2 linked regions of the Stratiformator vulcanicus genome follow. The protein of the gene in region 2 binds, or shares a complex with, the protein of the main gene of each other region. Links are inferred from orthologs where the notes say so. Each region holds a gene or a part of one and is shown on either strand. Other genes may lie near its edges.

What was found.
Region 1: the proteins of accB (region 2) and accD are in contact, whole or in part, in a solved structure (PDB 8UXZ), measured with the Escherichia coli proteins. The link is inferred for Stratiformator vulcanicus from one-to-one orthologs.

The regions. Positions count from the first base shown.
Region 1 is NZ_CP036268.1:2,724,466-2,730,456, reverse strand. Bases 1,506-4,422 are described here. They hold accD (acetyl-CoA carboxylase, carboxyltransferase subunit beta), read right to left. Parts: upstream 3,445-4,422; coding sequence 2,566-3,444; downstream 1,506-2,565. Other genes in these bases: rpe (ribulose-phosphate 3-epimerase), read right to left, coding at 4,206-4,422; Pan189_RS10715 (histidine phosphatase family protein), read right to left, coding at 3,441-4,175; Pan189_RS10725 (serine/threonine protein kinase), read right to left, coding at 1,642-2,538; Pan189_RS10730 (ATP-dependent helicase), read right to left, coding at 1,506-1,642. Also shown: more of Pan189_RS10730, read right to left, coding at 1-1,505; more of rpe, read right to left, coding at 4,423-4,919; gap (type I glyceraldehyde-3-phosphate dehydrogenase), read right to left, coding at 5,189-5,991.
Region 2 is NZ_CP036268.1:1,950,197-1,956,261, forward strand. Bases 1,309-4,299 are described here. They hold accB (acetyl-CoA carboxylase biotin carboxyl carrier protein), read right to left. Parts: upstream 3,059-4,299; coding sequence 2,558-3,058; downstream 1,309-2,557. Other genes in these bases: accC (acetyl-CoA carboxylase biotin carboxylase subunit), read right to left, coding at 1,309-2,497; Pan189_RS07600 (M24 family metallopeptidase), read right to left, coding at 3,180-4,299. Also shown: Pan189_RS07585 (hypothetical protein), read right to left, coding at 1-790; more of accC, read right to left, coding at 1,160-1,308; more of Pan189_RS07600, read right to left, coding at 4,300-4,313; nickel pincer cofactor biosynthesis protein LarB, read left to right, coding at 4,443-5,213; Pan189_RS07610 (M24 family metallopeptidase), read right to left, coding at 5,210-6,065. UniProt on the Escherichia coli protein: This protein is a component of the acetyl coenzyme A carboxylase complex; first, biotin carboxylase catalyzes the carboxylation of the carrier protein and then the transcarboxylase transfers the carboxyl group to form malonyl-CoA.

The sequences.
Region 1 (5,991 bases), 770 kb from region 2 along the record:
AGTCCCGTCCGTCGAGTGACGTCTCTTCGAGAAATCCGCCGAGCGAGGGCCGTTTCGCCGCGGCCGCGTATTCGCGCATTGTTTCGAGTAGTTGATCGAGGGCCGCGGCGCGGCCGAGCTGTTGCGTCGGTTCGCTGTAGAGGCGTTCGATCTCCGCCCGATATTCGATTTCGTCGATCAATTCCGACATCGCGTCGTGCAAGCGAGCGGGTTGAGCTTGAAAACGGTCGCGATACTTCTTGACGAGCGATCGCAATCCGCGAATGGCATTGATCGGCTTGGGACCCAGAACGCCCTGCACTGCGAGTTGTTCAGCCGCTGACCAGAAGTCGACTTTCGTTTTCACCGCCGCGTCGACAACCTTCTCCACCGTCGTCCGACCGATCCCACGGGCGGGGGTGTTGATGATCCGCGCCAGCGCCTGCCGGTCTTGCGGGTTGATCACAACGCGCAAATACCCGAGCAGGTCGCGAATTTCTTTGCGATCAAAAAATGATTGCCCGCCGAGCAATAAATACGGCAGCCGCTTACGGCGAAATTCCGATTCGATCACGCGTGGTTGTTCGTTGGTGCGAAACAGTACCGCAATGTCGGACGGCGGAACTCCGGTCTGATTGATGAGATAATCAAGTTCGAACGCCAACTGCCGAGCTTCTTCGGTCTCGTCGTCGAATTCCAGGAATTTGACGTCGGCAGAGCCGCTTCGGCCCGCTCTGAGTTTCTTCGGGTGCCGGTCGCGATTGTGCCGAACAAGTTCGTTTGCGAGGTCGAGAATATCGATTTTGCATCGATAGTTGTCTTCGAGCCGGATGACCTTCGCACTCGGAAAGTGCCGGCCGAAATTCAGAATGTGCGTGACCTCGGCGCCCCGCCAGCCGTAAATCGATTGGTCGTCATCACCGACGACACAAAGCTGTTGGTGATGCTCGACGAGGGACTGGACTAAACGAAACTGCACCCCGTTGGTGTCCTGGTATTCGTCAATTTGCACGAAATCGAATCGCGTCTGCTGCCGGGCACGGACTTCAGGATCGGTTTCCATTAATCGCACAGTCAGCAATAGCAGGTCATCGAAGTCGACGCCGCCCGATGTCTTGAGAATGCCCTGATAACGTCGGTACGCGATCGCCGAGAGCAGATCGAGATCATCTTCGGTGTTCTCCGTCGCTTCGTCGGGAGAGACACCGTTCATCTTCCAGCGGCTGATTCGGCTGAGCAAATCGGCCGGCTTCATGGCTTTGTCGGTCAGTCGGACCTCGCGCAGCGCCGCCCGCGCAGCCGTTTCCTGATCGCCACGATCATAGATTGCGAAGGTCTTGGGATAGCCGAGCCGTTCGATTTCCTCGCGGAGAACACGAACGCAATAAGCGTGAAACGTTGAGACGAGCGGCTTCGACTTCGACCGTCCCATCAAAGCGACGGCTCGCTCCCGCATCTCCTTGGCCGCCTTGTTCGTGAAGGTGACCGAAAGAATGCGTTCCGGGGATGTGCCCCGCCGCACCATTTCAGCCATTCGGCTCGTGATCACACGGGTCTTACCGGTTCCCGCCCCCGCCAAGACCAGCAACGGTCCGTCAAGATACTGAACCGCATCGGCCTGAGCTGCGTTCAGTCCGGATAAAATCACATCGACGCGTGACATCATTTCGACCCGGCGCACGCGGTCGGCGGAGAACTTTCTTTCGGACGCGCCTGATCCAACGCGGTCAACATGCGAGTCATTGATGGCCATCGCCGATCGCGGTCGGTGGCCATGCCCTGCATGATCACATCCGCGACTTCAGTTCCAAACTTTGGCGCCAGTTCGACCATCGACTTCGGCGGAGTATTCATGTGATGCATCATGGCATCAAGCGATTTCGCCGGTTGCCAGGGACGCTGCCCCGTCGCCAATTCGAAACAGGTCACCGAGTAGGCAAACACATCGACGCGTTCGTCGGTTTGTTGACGTCGAATCAGTTCAGGAGCCATGTAGTTGGCAGTTCCGGTCCGATTACCCGGTCGACAGAACTCTTTCTGCAGAGGGATCGTCAGTCCGAAATCAAGTAATTTGATGCGCCCGTTGACAGTGATGAAAGAGTTTCGAGGGCTGATATCGCGATGCAGGTACCGGCAGGAATGAAGATATTCGATTGCACGTCCGAGTTCGATGAACCATCGGCAGCGCTCGCCCGGATCGGGCTCAGATTCCGCACCGACCCGCGCGGCTAACGTCGTTCCTTCGAGATATTCCATAGCGAGAAATGCCTCCCCATCCTTGGTGAGCCCGTGCTCGTAAGTGCGAACGACGAAAGGGTGCGACAGAGATACCGCAATTTCGCCTTCGCTCGGTTTTTCTCGCCGCTCAAACCGAGCTTCGAAGCGATCCGTCTTTTCGCGATCGAGGATTTTGAGGGCAGCCTGTCGGCCAACTTCGTTGTCGAAAGCTTTCCAGACTTTCGACATGCTCCCCTGCCCGATCGGCCCGATGAGATCGAATCGGCGCTTAATATTGACCCGCTTTGGTCTCTTTCCGAACAGGCGTTTTAGAAAAGACATGGGAAGGAGGTCGAAGTGAGATTTCGGTCAGCCGCAATAGTCGACCAGCCGCGCTACCTCGGTCCGAAGTTCCGGCCGGGGGACAATTCGATCGATAAATCCGTGCTCGAGCAGAAACTCGCTGGTCTGAAACCCGGGTGGCAATTGAACCTTCACGGTTGCCTGGACCACGCGAGGCCCCGCGAAACCGACGAGCGCTTTGGGCTCAGCGATAATAATGTCTCCGAGCGACGCAAAGCTCGCCGCAACGCCGCCCATAGTCGGGTTAGTCAAAATCGAAATGAATAACCCACCTGCCGCATGAAATCGCGCCAATGCCGCAGACACCTTGCCCATTTGCATTAGCGACAGAATGCCCTCATGCATTCTTGCGCCACCGCCGGAGCCGCTCAAGATGACCAGTGGCAGCCTCAACTCCGTCGCCTTCTCGATCGAACGGGTCAGCTTTTCGCCCACGACCGAACCCATGCTCCCCATGATGAAAGCAGAGTCGGTCATGGCAAAGATAACCGGTCGGCCGCGCATATAACCTTTCCCGGCGACACATGCCTCGGATAAACCAGTCTTCGCCTGCTCTTCGACCAGCCGGTCCGCATAAGGCCGCTTGTCAGAGAACTCGAGAGGATCGAGTGGCCGCAATTCCGTAAACCATTCCTCGAAGCTGTCTTCGTCGAATAGTTGACGGATTCGTTCGGCAGCGGAAACGTAAAAATGATGTCCGCATTCAGGGCACAGACCCGACTGTCGGTCAATCAGCTTGCGGAAAACAGTGGCCCCGCAGGCCGGACACTTGACCCACAGGCCTTCGGGGACGCCGCGTTTTTTCGGACGGTCGCTCTGACGATTCGGCGCACTCGCTGTTGCCGCCGAACTCGCACCATTGGGAACTGCTGCGTCGTTACTCATTTCGCATCATCCTCCGCCGGCATCATTTCCGCTAATCGATGCCCCTCAGTCGATCCGTCGAATCGGGATTCTTCGTGACCGCCGCCGCCATCTGAGTGCGGTTCACCGTTCGACGTCAGGACGGCTTGGCTCGCCACAGCGACCGCCGGCTCGGCAGGCCGTTTCGTCGAATGGCCATTCAAAAATAGTGGTTCAACCGGCGAGCCGGTACTGCTGCAAACAGGACCGCGAAATTCGATCTCTGTGCCGCAGGCCACACTGGCAATCAACGAGGCGAGCGGCTCGGCGGCGACGATGCCGATCCGACCACTCTTTTTCAGCGGCCGCTTGAGGACCTTGCGCACACGCTCCAGTGCGTCTCCGACGGGTTCACCCTGAGGCGGGCAGACGGCTTCGGGAGACTCCTGCCATTGGCGGATCAGCTTCGGGTATTTCTTTCGAATCTCTTCGAGCTTCAATCCCTGCCATAAGCCCTGATCGAGATTACGCAGCTCCTCCTTCGCCTTGACCGGCACGTCAAGTTCGTCACCAATCTCTTGGGCCGTGCTGAAGGCGGGTTCCCCGGGGTCGCACAGAATCATGTTCAGGTTCGCATCTCGCAGCGCTTCGACGCAGTCCATCACAGACGCTGATCCGTGATCGCTCAGCGGAAGATCGAGACGACCCTGAATCCGATTCTGATCATCAAAGTCAGTCGCGGGAGGGCGAATTAAAACTAAGTGTTGGCACATGGGGTCCGTCTCATGCTCGGCAGATCGGTCTCATTGACCGTCGGCTGCACTTGTTTCGGCGATGTCGGCTTGATGCGTCAACGCCTTGATCGCCGCACCGTAATCATCTGCATCGAAGATCGAACTGCCTGCCACAAAAAGCTCTGCTCCCGCCGAAGCGGCGCTGCTGATTGTCTCGGTCCCGATTCCGCCGTCGATCGAGATAATCAGGCGGTCGCCAGCCATCTGACGAAGTCGGCTGACTTTGGGCAGCACCTGCGGCATGAATTTCTGGCCTCCGAATCCCGGATTCACACTCATTACCAGAACGAGATCCGCCGCGTCGACAAACGGCTCTATTCGATCAAATGAAGTGGGCGGATTGATTGCCAGGCCAGCCGTAAGTCCTGCATCGCGAATCGCGGCCAAGTTGGCCGTTGGATCGGGTTCGGCTTCGATGTGAAAAGTGATCGCATCGCAACCCGCATCCGCATATTCCTTCCACCAGCGACTCGGCTCGGAAATCATCAGGTGGGCATCGAGTGGCAGGTCGGTCCGCTCACGAATCCGCTCGATCACCATTGGGCCGTAGGACAGATTCGGGACGAAATGTCCGTCCATCACGTCGAGATGCAGCACCTCCGCGCCGGCATCTTCGAGTCGACTGATCTCTTCGGCAAGATTGCCGAAATCACATTTCAGCATCGACGGCCCCATGACAGGGCGACCGGGCTTCAAGCGGCGAATTGTCTCGTTGCGTTCCATACAGCTCGGATCGATTCGGGAATCCCCGGCTTGACCTTCAAAGTGCGACAGAGGTATTGCAGGACCGATACGATTCTGATCCATCGGTCAATTGTCACCGATCGATCGTCATTCGTCTAGCCGATGTCGAATAGCCGACGTCAAACGCGACGACCCGTCACGCAATTATTACCGCAAGCCAACGTCTCAGCCTTCGCCGAAAATGAACTTCCCCGCCTCGATCGCTGATCGCGACGAAGCGGGGCACAGTTCATGTTCGTCACGAATCGCTACAGCGAGGCGAGTTTAGCGATCAGGTCGGCGGTTCGGTTCGAGTAGCCGAATTCGTTGTCGTACCAGCCCATGACCTTGACCATCCGCGATCCGATGCGGGTCGTCCATTCGCCGTCGAAGATGACGCTGTGCGGATTGCCCACGATGTCGCTCGAGACGATCGGGTCCTCGGTGTACTCCATGATGCCTTTGAGCGGCCCTTCAGCGGCCGACTTCATGGCGGCGTTAATCTCATCGACAGAGACGTCTTTCCCCAAAGTCGCGGTAAGGTCCGTGATGCTTCCCGCCGGTACCGGCACGCGAAGGGCCAGGCCGGTCAGCTTGCCTTTCACCGCCGGGTAAACCTTACCGACCGCTTTGGCCGCCCCGGTTGTCGTCGGGATGATGTTCAGTGCCGCGGCCCGGGCCCGGTGCGGGTCGCTGTGCAACAGGTCGAGCACCTGCTGGTCGTTGGTGTAAGCGTGGATGGTGGTCATCAGACCTTCTTCCAAACCGAAGTTTTCGTTGAGCACCTTCACCATCGGAGCCAGACAGTTGGTTGTGCAACTCGCGTTCGAGATGCACTTGTGATCTGCGGTCAGCTCCGAGTCATTCACGCCAGCCACGACGGTCAGATCGACTTCATCTTTCGCCGGGGCGGAAAGCACAACCTTGCGGGCGCCCGCTTTGAGGTGGCTATCGTAGCCCGGTTTGGCGTCGGTCGCCCGCGACGTGAAAATACCGGTTGATTCCAAAGCAACGTCGCATCCGAGCTCACCCCAAGGGAGTTCGGCGGGGTTACGCTCTGAATAAATTTTGA
Region 2 (6,065 bases):
TCCAATATGTGCGTCTTTGGCCTGATTCAAAGAATCCCGCACGACCGATTGCGGCGCCGATCGCCTCCCCCACGCCGTATAGGAGCAATACCGAGAGGCCGAGAAACGCCCGCGGGTCCATATTCCCCCAAAGCAGCATCACCAGCACGAGCAGCCAGATCTTTCGCTCACACGCGTACAACCGATATTGCCACAACAGCCACAGCGTCGTCGCCGTCCCGCACAGCGTGATCAATTCCGGAGTCGCCACGAGTTGCGGAATGATTGCGGGCAATGCCAAAGCAGAGGCCACAACCACCCACCATGAGTCGACCTCGACCCGGCGGGTGCTCACGAGAAGCCAGGCGACAAAACCGGCCCCGATCATGGCGAGAATCGTCCATCCTGCGGGACCGGCCGCGCTATACGCGCCCCAGGACACGAGATCGAACAGCCAACTCCGCTGCAGCCACGAATGCCCGTCGGCCGTCGCGGAAAAGGAGTCGACGCCGGTCGGCACCAGACCGTTGGATGCGAGTGTTTCACCGAACTTGGCGTGCCTCAATACGGCAGAATCCGCCACAGTCATCGAGGCACAGATGATCGCCAGCAAAACGAACAGCCAGCGCAATACGAAGTCATTCCGCTGGGCTTCTTCGGCCAGATATTCGGGCGTCAGATCGGCGTCATCGGGGAGGGTTTCCGTCGAGGCCGCTTCCGATGCCGAGTCGGCCCCGACCGTCGGTGCGTCTCCCCCCTTGGTCTCGTCCAGGTGCGGCGAGTGTTGCGGGTCGTCAGCGGAAGAAGTCACGTGGCACCACGAAATGAGCGGCAAAGATAGTTTCAGAAGTGGGTCGACGCCAACGATGCTAAGGCGGCTGACCGGAAGGGGTCAACTACCCGCTACTCAAGACGGTACAAGGGAGACCGATCACCGATGATACGCTTCGCCCCAACACGTGATACGGCAAACGAGCCTCCCGTGATGGGACTTATCTGATCGAAGCGGGAAGGCCGGCTCAGTTTCGAATGAAATCAATGATCTAATGAGCCGACTCACGAGTGGGAACAGAACCCGTTTTCGACTCGCCGAGGAACCGAAACCTCAGGGCTATTTCGAACGAGTTGACGCTCACGCGATGTGATCCCGCCGTCGCAAAGCGCACTTCTAAGGTCGCCCCTAAAACGTCCGTTCAACATATGTCGTGTCGACGTTGCCGTCGTTGAATGCGGCATCGTCGAAAATGCGGCGGAGTAGGGGAATTGTAGTCTTAATTCCCCCGACGTGCATCTCAGCGAGGGCACGTCGCATCGTCGCGAAGGCGTCTGCCCGTGTATCGCGATGGACGATCAGCTTCCCGATCATCGAATCATAATAGGGGCCGACGACGTAATCCTGATGCACGTGCGAGTCCCATCGAATTCCGCCGCCCCCTGGAATTCTAAGGTCCGTAATCCGACCCGGTGAAGGACGAAAATCATTGTCGGGGTCCTCGGCATTAATACGCACTTCAACCGCGGCGCCATTGACCTTAATATTTCGCTGCTTCAATTTGAGATGTTCGCCCGCGGCGACGCGGATCTGTTCCTTAATCAGGTCAACACCGGAAATCTCTTCGGATACCGGGTGCTCCACCTGAATGCGGGCATTCAATTCAATGAAATAAAACTTATGGTCTTTGTCGACGAGAAACTCACACGTGCCCGCGTTCGTATACCCGGCCGACTTCACAAGGCGCACCGCCGCCTTACACATCTCCTGTCGCACCGACAGCGGAAGATTCGGTGCGGGGCTTTCCTCGACCAGCTTTTGGTGACGCCGCTGGAGCGAGCAATCTCGCTCCCACAGGTGGACCACATTGCCATGAGTATCGGCCAGTACCTGTACTTCGACGTGCCGCGGACGCTCGACGTATTTTTCAATATAAACGCCGGCATTGCTGAAGGCTTTCTCGGCCTCTTGAGCGGCGGCTTTCAATCCCGCTTTGAGCGAAATGTCATTCCGGGCGACCCGCATTCCTTTTCCGCCGCCGCCGGCCGTTGCTTTAATTAAGACGGGGTAGCCGATTCGATTTGCGAGTTCGGCCGCTGAGGAATCGTCTGTAATCAAGCCCTCGCTACCGGGTACCGTCGGAACCTTTGCATCGGCGGCGATCCGGCGGGCGCTGTTCTTATCGCCCAGTTCCTCCATCGCTTTGTGCGGCGGACCGATAAACTCGATATTACAACTGCGACAGACCTCAGCAAAGTGGGCGTTTTCAGCCAGGAATCCGTAGCCGGGGTGGATCGCCTGAACGTTGCCGATCTCGGCCGCGCTAATGATCCGGTTGATCTGCAGATAGCTTTCCGAAGCGGGCGCATTACCGATGCAGTACGCCTCGTCGGCCAGCTTCAGATAATGAGCTCCGCGGTCGGCCTCGCTGAAGACGGCCACCGATTCAATACCGAGTTCACGGCAGGCACGGATCACTCGCAGAGCGATCTCGCCTCGATTCGCAATTAAGATACGCTGGAACATAGAAAGTCGGGCAGCTCGGTGACTCGAGGGCGCGATGATCTGACGAGATTCGCTCGCGTCTCAGGCGGATTCAATTCGGAACAGAGGCTGCCCGAAATCGATAGCGTCGCCGTTTTCGACAAGCACTTCGGCAATCGTACCGCGGATTTCAGCAGGAATCTGATTAAACACCTTCATCGCTTCGACAAGGCAGACGACCGTATCGGACTCGACTTTGGAACCGACTTTAACGAACGGAGGATCGTCCGGGCTCGGCGACGAGTAAAACGTGCCGACGGTCGGGCTTTTAATGTAAACACCGCCGTCGTCGGCCGCAGGTTTCGTTTCAGGCGAAGGTGCCGCACTCGTCACGGGCTGAGCAGCGGGCGGGGCTGGGGACTGTGCCGCCGGAGCGATGGCGGGCGGGACGTTGCCACCGACCGCGCCGCGCCGCAGACGCCACTGCACTTCCCCCTCACGAAGATTGACTTCGGAGACGTCGAACTTCTCCATTAATTCGAACAGCTTCTGCAACTGTTCGAGATCGAAATTGGCCTCTCCGGCCGGGGTCTTATCAGACATGGTGTCAGGTTCTCCGGTGCCTGCAGAGCCCTCTCTCGTCGTGTGGTCATTTTCCTGACGACGAGTGAGAAGCGTCGATAATCTTCCGATAGTTGTTTTGAGGATGATAGGTCGCGGGTATTTACCACGCGAGTTCGTGGAAGGTTCGGGGTAGGGAAGACAACACTTCGGCGCCACTTTCGGTCACGAGCACGTCCTCTTCGATTCGGATCCCGCCGAGGCCTTCGAGATAAATGCCGGGCTCGACTGTGACGACGTTCCCGATTTCAAGACAGCCCTCACCGAGCGGACTCAGTCGCGGTCCTTCATGAACTTCGAGTCCGATTCCGTGTCCAAGTCCGTGCCCAAATTTGTCTCCAAAACCGCCTTCCTCGATCACGTTACGGGCGATTCCGTCAATTTTCTTCAGTTCGGTCCCGGGCCGGATCGCCGTGATGGCCGCCTCGACGGCCTCCGACACAAGTTCCTGCGCCCGTTGAAGTTTGGGCGGGATCGTATCGGTGCGAGCGACGCGGGTCAAGTCACTGACATAGCCGTGCGGACCGACCACGCCCCAATCGAACAGGATCAACGGGTCGTCGCCGAGCTTGCGTCGTCCCGGCTGGTAATGGGGCAGGGCTGACCGATCCCCGACGCCGATAATCGGCTCGAACGACATGCCTTTGGCGCCTCGTCTTCGGGCGATGTATTCTAACTCTGCAAATGCTTCCAATTCGGTCGTCTCAGGGCCGACGCGCGTGAGCAATTCCGTGAATGCCGCTTCAGCAAGGCGGACAGCGTCGCGAATCTGCTCGACTTCACCGGCATCTTTGACCTGCCGAAGTGCTTCGACCTTGCCGCTCAACGGGGTGAGTTCACGCGACTCCAGACCATCGCGTAATGATTCCCACAGGGCGAAGTTGACCGATCCCGATTCAAACCCGATGCGATGACCCGGTTGTGACTGTAGGATGTCGACCGTCGCTTGGACCATCTTCTGCCCCGTCGACCGGATGAAGGCTTCCAAGTCAGCGCACTGTTCAGCGATCTGTGTCTCAAATCTCGCGTCGCTGATCAGGATCGTCTGGTCCGGCCCGACAAGCAGATAACTTGAGTCTCCGGTGAATCCGGTCAGATACGTGACGTTCGACGTGTTAGTGACGAGGAGGCAGTCCGCGTCGGTGGCGGCGAGTGTTTCGACGAGCTTCCGGCGACGGAGCTCGAACTCATTATTGTGGTCACCGCCGGGGATCGGGTGAGAGAGCTTCTCGGACATACCGTTGCCGCTTCATTCGTTCGGAGCAGTTCTCCCGTTAGCATATCGGGGTTTAATCAGAGTTCCCATACGACGAGACGACCGGTTCAGAAGCGCCGGCGTCTCTGTTTCGAAAGAAGTCGTCCGCTCATGCAGCCGAACGAGATCGAACGAGAATTGCAGCGGTTAATCGCCGGGGAAATCACTGCGGAGGATCTGTCGGCTCGGTTCACGCATTTCATGGAGCTAAAAACGTCGCGGACGTCGGATGCGTCGATCGATCTCGACCGGCCCCGTCGCTGCGGTTTTCCGGAAGTCGTGTTTTGCGAAGGCAAATCGGCCGCGAGCGTGGTCGAGATATTTGGGACGCTTTCGGAATCGGGCCACTCTGCGTTTGGCACCCGAGCCTCGACCGAGCAAGCGGAGGCTGTGCGGTCGCGATATCCGAGCGTCGTCGAAAACCGCGTCGCGCGGACTTTGAGAGTTCCCGCCGAATCAAATACGCAGCCGGAGATTCGTGGGCGAGTCGCCGTTGTGACTGCCGGTACGACTGATCTCCCCGTGGCCGAAGAGGCGGCGGAGACCCTTCGCTGGATGGAGGTCGGCGTCACAACCGTGGTCGATGTGGGCGTTGCCGGGCCTCATCGATTGCCGGAGCGGCTTGGGGAAATCGCGGGAGCCGATGCCGTAGTCGTTGCGGCGGGGATGGAAGGCGCCCTGCCCAGTGTTGTGGGCGGGCATGTCGCCTGTCCGGTCATTGCGGTGCCGACCAGCGTTGGCTACGGGGCCAGTCTCGGCGGCGTTGCGGCACTGCTCAGCATGCTCAACAGTTGCGCGGCCAACGTGACGGTTGTGAATATCGACGCCGGATTCAAAGCGGGTTACATCGCCGGTCTGATCGCGCGGAAGAATACGGCTTAAGCTCGAATCTGTTCGATGACCGCTTGTGTTCCGCCCCCGGTAATGCGGACGGCCCCGTCCCCGTCGATCAGGACATTGATCTCGCTGCGGACGCCGAAGTCATCGAGATAGATGCCGGGTTCGATCGAAAAGAGCGTGCGGGGCAAAACACGCCTCGTATCGTGTGTCTCGAGGTCATCCATGTGCGTTCCGTTGCCGTGGGTCTCGCGGCCGATGCTGTGCCCCGTCCGGTGGATAAAATACTCACCGAAGCCCGCCCCTTCGATGACATCCCGCGCGGCTCGGTCGACCTGCCAGCCTTCAAGGCGTTCGCCGTTTTGAAACGCGGAGCGAACTCGCCGCACCGCGGCATCGCGAGCGTCGGCGACGATCTGAAAAATCTCTGCCTCGCGCTGCGAGGGGTCACGGCCGACGACCGCCACGCGGGTGAGATCGCTGTAGACGCCATCGGGGGTATCGAGCTTGCCCCACAGGTCAACTAACACGAAGCATCCGTCCGTAATTTCGCAATCGGTGCCCGTTCCGGTTTCGTAATGGGGATCGCCCGCGTGTGGGCCGACCGCGACGATCGGGGAATGATCGGTCACAAGCCCCGACGATTCGAAGTGCTGAAGAATTGAGTCCCTGACCCCTGTTTCCGTCAGCGTCGTTCCTTCACGCATGGCCGTCGCGATCTGCGCCCAAGCTTTCTCAAATGCCAAATTAGTGAAGTGCGCGGCTTCAAGATGTGATTCGACCTGCTGATCCGACAGTGTCGCTTCAAATCGCTGGATTAAATCGCCGGAGGAAACGACCTCCGCCCCGGTTTCGCGAACGAGTTCAACGATTCCGGCATCGACCTGCGAAATGTAC